Regions from separate parts of the Streptomyces sp. NPDC058877 genome, predicted to be linked through region 2. Evidence: riboswitches for the same ligand, from Rfam matches in the RefSeq annotation. Region 2 holds a riboswitch; the other holds the start of a gene.
What was found. Region 2 has a riboswitch for S-adenosylmethionine ahead of ACFW2Y_RS25880 (aminotransferase class V-fold PLP-dependent enzyme). Riboswitches for the same ligand answer to the same signal wherever they lie in the genome.
Positions count from the first base shown of each region.

Region 1: another riboswitch for S-adenosylmethionine. It lies ahead of thrC (threonine synthase); the one in region 2 lies ahead of ACFW2Y_RS25880 (aminotransferase class V-fold PLP-dependent enzyme).

Region 1 covers NZ_JBHYMF010000039.1:22,899-26,982, forward strand. The annotation lists gene ACFW2Y_RS12315 (MoaD/ThiS family protein) at 214-492, opposite strand; gene thrC (threonine synthase) at 507-1,814, opposite strand; SAM riboswitch class I at 1,808-2,002, opposite strand; gene ACFW2Y_RS12325 (glucosyl-3-phosphoglycerate synthase) at 2,152-3,120, shown strand; gene ACFW2Y_RS12330 (hypothetical protein) at 3,236-3,646, shown strand; gene ACFW2Y_RS12335 (trehalose-6-phosphate synthase) at 3,729-4,084, shown strand, end outside.
Region 2 covers NZ_JBHYMF010000135.1:5,251-9,334, reverse strand. The annotation lists gene ACFW2Y_RS25890 (cytochrome bc complex cytochrome b subunit) at 1-845, shown strand, start outside; gene trpD (anthranilate phosphoribosyltransferase) at 1,011-2,075, shown strand; SAM riboswitch class IV at 2,161-2,277, shown strand; gene ACFW2Y_RS25880 (aminotransferase class V-fold PLP-dependent enzyme) at 2,506-3,921, shown strand; gene ACFW2Y_RS25875 (Lrp/AsnC family transcriptional regulator) at 3,993-4,084, opposite strand, start outside.

The DNA of each region.
Region 1 (4,084 bases), on a different contig from region 2:
GGCCCGGCAAAGCGCACAGAAGGTACACAACGCACATGGAGTTTGGCTACTTCTTGTCGCGCGGGGACGCATTCTCATATGCGTCCGGCATGCGCGGCCGGGGGGACTTCCCCAACTCTACCGCGCTCAACCATGCAGAATTGCCCCTTCCGCTTATTGGCGCGGAAGGGGCAATTCTAGAAAGACGGGACCCCGGAAGGACGAAGGGACGGCTCAGCAGCCGCCGGCGACCGCCGGGATGATCGAGACGCCCGCACCGGCCGGCGTGGCCGTCTCCAGGCCCTGCTCGAAGCGCACGTCGTCGTCGTTCACGTAGACGTTGACGAAGCGGCGCAGCTTGCCCTGGTCGTCCAGGACGCGGGCGGCGATGCCCGTGTGGTTCTTGTCCAGGTCCGCGATGACCTCGGCGAGGGTCGCGCCCTCCGCCTGGACCTCGGACTGCCCGCCCGTGTAGGTGCGGAGGATGGTGGGGATGCGGACGTTCACGGCCATGTCTTCGTAACCTTTCAGTGCGCCAGGCCGGCGTCGCGGAACGCGTCCAGGCTCGGGCGGATGGTGGCGGTCGCCTGAGAGGTGTCGGCCACCGCGTCCAGGGTCTTGAGTCCGTCGCCGGTGTTGAGGACGACGGTGGTGAGGTCGGGGTCGATCAGACCGGCCTCGACGAGCTTCTTGGCGACGCCGACGGTCACCCCGCCCGCGGTCTCCGCGAAGATGCCCTCGGTGCGGGCGAGGACCTTGATGGCCTCGACGACCTGCTCGTCGTTCACGTCCTCCACGGCGCCGCCGGTCCGGCGGGCGATGTCGAGGACGTAGGGGCCGTCAGCCGGGTTGCCGATGGCGAGCGACTTGGCGATCGTGTTCGGCTTCTGGGGCCGCACCACGTCGTGGCCGGCCTTGAAGGCCGCCGACACCGGGGAGCACCCCTCCGCCTGGGCGCCGAAGATCTTGTAGGGCTTGTCCTCGACGAGGCCCAGCTTGATGAGCTCCTGCAGACCCTTGTCGATCTTGGTGAGCTGGGAGCCGGAGGCGATCGGGATGACGAGCTGGTCGGGGATGACCCAGCCGAGCTGCTCGCAGATCTCGTACGCCAGTGTCTTGGAGCCCTCCCCGTAGTAGGGGCGGAGGTTGACGTTCACGAAGCCCCAGCCCTCGCCGAGCGGGTCACCGATGAGCTCCGAGCAGAAGCGGTTGACGTCGTCGTAGTTGCCCTCGATGGCGACGAGGTCACCACCGTAGACACCGGCCATGACGACCTTGCCCTGCTCCAGGTCGTGCGGGATGAACACGCAGGAGCGGAAGCCGGCGCGGGCGGCGGCGGCGCCCACGGCGCCGGCCAGGTTGCCGGTGGAGGAGCAGGAGAGCGTGGTGAAGCCGAAGGCGCGGGCGGCCTCGATGGCCTGGGCGACGACCCGGTCCTTGAAGGAGTGGGTCGGGTTGCCGGAGTCGTCCTTGACGAAGAGCTTGCCGGGGGCGACGCCGATCTCGCGGGCCAGGTTGTCGGCCTGGACCAGCTTGGTCCAGCCGGGGTTCAGGTTCGGCTTCTCGGCGACGTCCGCGGGGACGGGCAGCAGCGGGGCGTAGCGCCAGACGTTGGCGGGGCCCGCCTCGATCTGCTTGCGCAGCGCCTCGGGGTCACCGGTGGGGAAGTCGTACGCGACTTCGAGCGGCCCGAAACAGAGCTCGCAGGCGAAGATCGGGCCGAGCGGGAAGACTTCACCGCATTCGCGACAGGAGAGCCCGGACGCGGGACCGAGGTCGACGGTGGTGGGTGCGACGGTCTGTACAGCCATGGAGGCGAGGCCCTTTCTCCTCATCTTTCCCATTGACGAGTTTTTCGCCATGAGACGGATTTGGCACCTTCCCTAGCCGGGGACCTCGCGCATGTGATGCGGCGCCCGTCGGACTTCACCTGGATGGTGGTCCGAAGACGGGTGACGAGTGACCGACTGGAGGGTTGCCGGGGCTTCAACGGGCCGTTTCCCTCTGCCCCTCTGGATGAGCGGTATTCGATTGTGAAGCGCGGTGGACTTTCGTTCCTGCGCTCCGACGCGGGTGGGACCCCGACGTGCATCGGGCATCCGCGTTGTTCAAGACTGTAACCGAAGGCCCGGACGCTTGGACCGGCCGTCCGAACCGCGAGATGGAGATCACGTGCTGGAAGAGGTGGAACGCTGGCTGGAGCGGCGGTCGTGGTCCATGGCGGACCGACCGCTGGAGCGGATCCTCGCCGCCAAGCGGAACACGAAGGTCAGCGTCGTCCTGCCGGCGCTGAACGAGGAGGCGACGGTCGGGGACATCGTTTCCGTGATCCGTCGCGAACTGATGACGGCGGCGGTGCCCCTGGTCGACGAACTGGTGGTGGTCGACTCGGGCTCCACCGACCGCACCGCGGAAGTGGCGGCGGCGGCCGGTGCGCGGGTGGTCGCGCGGGACGAGGTCCTCCCCCGCATACCGGCCGTGCCCGGCAAGGGCGAGGTCCTGTGGCGGTCCCTCATGGCGACGAGCGGGGACGTGGTCTGCTTCGTCGACGCGGACCTGCGCGACTTCTCGGCGGACTTCGTGACGGGGATCGTCGGCCCGCTGCTCACCGACCCGGACGTGGACTTCGTCAAGGCGATGTACGACCGCCCCTTCGGCGCCGGAGCCGACGGGCCCGCCCCCGGCGGGGTCCCCGGTCAGGGCGGTCGGGTGACGGAACTGGTGGCGCGCCCGCTGCTCAATCTGCACTGGCCCCAACTCGCCGGTTTCGTCCAGCCCTTGGGCGGCGAGTACGCGGCGCGGCGCTCGTTGCTCGAACAACTGCCGTTCCCGGTGGGGTACGGGGTGGAACTGGGGCTGCTCGTGGACGCCCTGCACACGGTGGGCCTGGACGCACTGGCACAGGTGGACGTGGGGGTGCGCAAGCACCGGCACCAGGACGGGCAGGCGCTGGGCAGGATGGCGGCGGCGATCTACCGGACGGCTCAGGTGCGGCTCTCCCGGGGACACCTGGTGCGCCCGAGGCTGACCCAGTTCGAGCGGGGCGCGGAGGGCTTCGAGCCGCGGACGTACGCGGTGGACACGGAGGAACGGCCGCCGATCGCCGAGATAGCGGAGTACGCGCACCGCCGCGTGGCCTGAGTCCCGAGGGGGTGGTGGCGCGGGCGCCCGGACGGCCCCGCCCCGCGGCCCGAAAGTGCGGCCGGCTCGCGTGGCGCGACCCCCGCGAGGACCGCTTTGCCTAGATTGCCGGTCCATGCGCTTCTCACACCACCACCCGGGCAGAGCCCTCGCGGCCGTGTGCGCCGCGGGCTCGCTGCTGCTGGCGGCGGGACCGGTCGCCGCCGGCGCGGTCGAGCCCTCGGGCCCGCGGCACCAGGGGGCGCCGTCCGGCCGCTCGGCCCCGGCGGACGGCACGGTCACGGGGTGCCCGACGCCTCCTGCGACACCACCGGCACGCTGCGCGGCGCCCCCCTCCGGCCGGGGCCCGGCGGAGGCGGCACCGGGGGCGGAGCGGTCGGCGCCGGTGGGGCGGGGCGGCGCCACGGCCGGCACCGGCGGCGGAGAGCGGCTGTGGCTGCTCGGGGCGCTCGCCGCGGCGCTGGCGGCGGCGGGCCTGGTGGCGAGGGCCGCGGTGCGCGGCCGGCGCGCCCCTGACCGGCCCTGAGCTGCGGCGACCCCGCGTGGCCGGATCCACCCGTCTCGTATACGTACGTTTGAGCGTTTCCGGGACGGGCTAGGTTCGCCACATGGCTACTGTGCTCGTGGCATCCAACCGGGGCCCGGTCTCGTACGTGCTCGGCGAGGACGGCTCGCTCGACGCCCGCAGGGGCGGCGGCGGCCTCGTCTCGGGGCTGAGCTCCGTCTCCTCGCAGGACGCCCTGTGGGTGTGCGCGGCGCTCGGCGAGGGCGACCGCGAGGCCGTGCGGCGCGGGACGGGCGAGCCCGGCGTGCGCATGCTGGACATCGATCCGGAGGTGTACGCCGACGCCTACGACGGCATCGCGAACTCGGTGCTGTGGTTCCTCCACCACCACCTGTACGACATTCCGCGCGAGCCGGTCTTCGACGCGGAGTTCCGGCGCCGCTGGGATTCCTACCGCAC
Region 2 (4,084 bases):
ACATGGCGAAGGCCGGAGGCTTCTTCTTCCTGGTCTTCGGCGTCATCGCGATCATCGCGGCGATCGCCTCGATCAACCCGATCTGGGCCCTCGGCCCGTACCGCCCGGACCAGGTGTCCACCGGCGCCCAGCCCGACTGGTACATGGGCTTCGCCGAGGGTCTGATCCGTGTCATGCCGGGTTGGGAGATCAACCTCTGGGGCCACACGCTGGTCCTGGGCGTGATGATTCCGCTGGCGATCTTCCCGGCGGTCCTCGCGGCCATCGCGGTCTACCCGTTCATCGAGTCCTGGATCACCGGCGACAAGCGCGAGCACCACATCGCGCAGCGCCCGCGCAACGCTCCGACGCGCACCGCCTTCGGCGTCGCCTGGATCACCGCGTACATGATCATGCTCGTCGGTGGCGGCAACGACCTCTGGGCCACGCACTTCCACCTGTCGATCAACTCGATCACCTGGTTCGTCCGGATCTTCTTCTTCCTCGGCCCGGTCATCGCGTTCATCGCCACCAAGCGGATCTGCCTCGGCCTCCAGCGCCGGGACAAGGACAAGGTGCTGCACGGTCGCGAGTCCGGCATCATCAAGCGCCTGCCGCACGGTGAGTTCGTCGAGGTCCACGAGCCGCTCAGCCAGGGCGAACTGCACCGCCTCACCGCGCACGAGCAGTACGCGGCGGCGGAGCTCCCGCCGGCCGTCGACGAGAACGGCGTGGAGCGCAAGATCGGTCGCCTGGAGAAGCTCCGGGTCAAGCTCAACAAGGGCTACTACGGCGACGACAGCCAGATCGCCAAGCCCACGGTCGAGGAGTACAAGGAGATCCAGAGCGGCCACGGCCACCACTGATCGCCTCTTCCTCCTGACCTCCTCCGCTCCGGGATTCCCCTGAGCGGGGGGACCCCGCGGTCGCCACGGCAAGAGCCCCGTCCATTCGTTGGACGGGGCTCTTTGCCGTGCCCGGAGGTCGATAGGGTGGGGACGTATCCGTCACGTGATCACCTGGAGCCGGCCATGAGCACCGCGACCCCCGCTGGAGGACCTACCACGGCGGGCCGCTCCTGGCCCGTCCTGCTGAACGGACTGCTCGACGGCAAGGACCTGTCCGCCGACGACACCGCCTGGGCGATGGACCTGATCATGAGCGGCGAGGCGACCGACGCCCAGATCGCCGGGTTCATGGTGGCGCTGCGCGCCAAGGGCGAGACGGTGCAGGAGATCACCGGCCTCGTCCGGACCATGTACGAGCACGCCAACCTCATCGAGGTACCGGGGCCCGCCGTCGACATCGTCGGCACCGGCGGCGACGGCGCCAAGACCGTCAACATCTCCACCATGGCGTCGATCGTGGTCGCCGGCACGGGAACGAAGGTCGTCAAGCACGGCAACCGCGCCGCCTCCTCGGCCTCCGGTTCCTCCGACGTTCTGGAGAAGCTCGGCATCAACCTGCACCTGACCCCGCAGCGGGTCGCCGAGGTCGCCGAGGAAGCCGGCATCACCATCTGCTTCGCGGTGAAGTTCCACCCCTCGCTCCGGCACGTCGCCGCGGCCCGCGGCCAACTGGGCATCCGCACCACCTTCAACGTCCTCGGGCCGCTGACCAACCCGGCCAAGGTGCGGGCCCAGGCGGTCGGGGTCGCCGACCCCCGCATGGCGCCGGTCGTCGCCGGCGTCTTCGCCGAGCGCGGCAACTCCGCACTGGTCTTCCGGGGGGACGACGGCCTGGACGAGCTGACCACCACCGCCACCTCCCGGGTGTGGGTGGTCCGGGACGGCGGCGTCACCGAGGAGCGCTTCGACCCGCGGGACGTCGGCATCGAGCTGGTGCCTCTGGAGGCCCTGCGCGGCGCCGACGCCTCGTACAACGCCGATGTGGCCCGCCGGCTCCTCGCGGGGGAGACCGGCCCGGTGCGGGACGCGGTGCTGCTCAACGCGGCGGCTGCGCTCACCGCCCTGGAGCCCGGCAGCGGCACCCTGACGGAGCAGTTGGCCGCGGGCATCGCGCGGGCGGCCGAGTCCATTGACTCCGGCGCGGCCCGACGGTCCCTCGACCGCTGGATCGCGGCCAGCAACGCGTAGTCGGCGCGGCGTTCGCGCCCGGCCCCGGTCCGGCATCCGGACCGGGGCCTTGCGTTTCCGCGATCATGTGGCAGGATGCGTGACAGGTCATGAGCGACAGCTGTGAAGCCCCGGCTAGCTGTCCGGCAACCCTCCGTCCGTGGCGGGGTGCCCCGGGTGAAGACCGGGCCGTAGGCAGCGAGGTCTACGGCAAGCGCGGACCCCTCGACACACCAGGGGTCCTGGTTCTTCGAGGAGCGTTTTCCGTGAGCAAGCGAATGCGATAGGGCGACAGCGCCCCTTCTTCCCCCTCGGAACAAGGCCACTTCCGCGTGCCCGTGCGCATGCAGGCCCGCGCCCCGCGCCGTCTCCGAGGCACCACCCGTACCCCGCCGCCCGGCCGCGTACGGGATCCGAAGCCATTCCGCACCGCCCGCCGGGAGATACCGCCATGTCCGCAACCCCGCACGCCGTCGCCACCACGGTCGAGTCCGCCGAACCCCGCTGTACCGCCCCGCTGCCGGTCCTCGGCCGGGACGTCACCGTCCCGCTCGTCACCGGCGGCGAGGTGACCTACGCGGCGCTCGACTACGCCGCCAGCGCGCCGGCCCTCCAGCGGGTCTGGGACGACGTCGCCGCGTACGCCCCCTACTACGGCAGCGTCCACCGCGGCGCCGGCTACCTCTCGCAGCTCTCCACCGACCTCTTCGAGAGCAGCCGCGCCACCGTCGCCGAGTTCCTCGACTGCCGCCCCGGAGACCAGGTCGTCTTCACCCGCTCCACCACCGACTCGCTCAACCTGCTCGCCCGCGCGCTCCCGGCCGACTGCCAGGTCTTCGTCTTCGAGACCGAGCACCACGCCTCCCTGCTCCCCTGGGAGTCCGTCCGGGCTCCCGGGAGCAACGGGGGGAGCGGGCCCCGCGTGACCTACCTCGACGCGCCCCGCACCCCGGCCCGGGCCGTCGAGGCCCTGGAGCGGGCCCTCGCCGACCGCGAGCCCCACGGCCCCGCCCTCGTCTGCGTCACCGGCGCCTCCAACGTCACCGGCGAGCTGTGGCCGGTGAAGGAGCTGGCCGCCGCCGCCCGTGCGCACGGCGCCCGGATCGTGCTCGACGCCGCCCAACTCGCCCCCCACCACCCGGTCTCCGTGCGGGAGTGGGACGTGGACTGGGTCGCCTTCTCCGGGCACAAGCTGTACGCCCCCTTCGGCGCTGGCGTCCTCGCCGGGCGCCCCGACTGGCTGCAGGAGGCCGAGCCCTACCTCGCCGGCGGCGGAGCCTCCCGCACGGTGGCCCGTCGGGCCGACGGGGGAGTGGACGTGGAGTGGCACACCACCGCGGCCCGGCATGAAGCCGGTTCCCCGAACGTCATCGGCGCCCATGCCGTCGCCTCCGCCTGCAAGGCGCTCACCGAGGCCGGCTTCGATTCCCTGGTCGCCCGTGAGCAGCGCCTGATCGCCAAGGTCCGCGAGGGCCTCGCCGGGGTGCCCGAGGTGCGCTTCCTCTCGCTCTTCGGCGACGGGGCGCCCCGCGTCGGCGTCCTCTCCTTCGTCGTGGAGGGCTGGAACAGCTCCCACCTCGCCGCCGCGCTCTCCGCCGAGTACGGCATCGGCGTCCGCGACGGTCTCTTCTGCGCCCATCCGCTGGTCCGCACGCTGCTCGGCGCGGACCGCCGGGACCCGGGCGAGTGCGGGGGGCAGGGGGCGGAGGGCGGCCCCGCCCTGAACGCCATCCGGGTGAGCTTCGGCGCCGGTACGCCGGACGAGCACGTGGAGCGCTTCGTCCGTGCGGTGCGGGCCCTCGTCCGGGACGGCGCCCGCTGGAAGTACCGCACCGAGGACGGCCGCTGCGTCCCCGACCGCGGCTGACGGCTCACTCGTACGGGTGAAGGGGGCCTCCCGGTCGGGAAACCCCCTCCGCTCGTGCCGCGTACGCGGTCTCAGGACTCCAGGCCGATGGCGAAGGCCGCCTCCAGGTCGTGCTGGGAGTACGTGCGGAAGGCGACGTGGGTGTCGGTGGCCTCGACGCCCG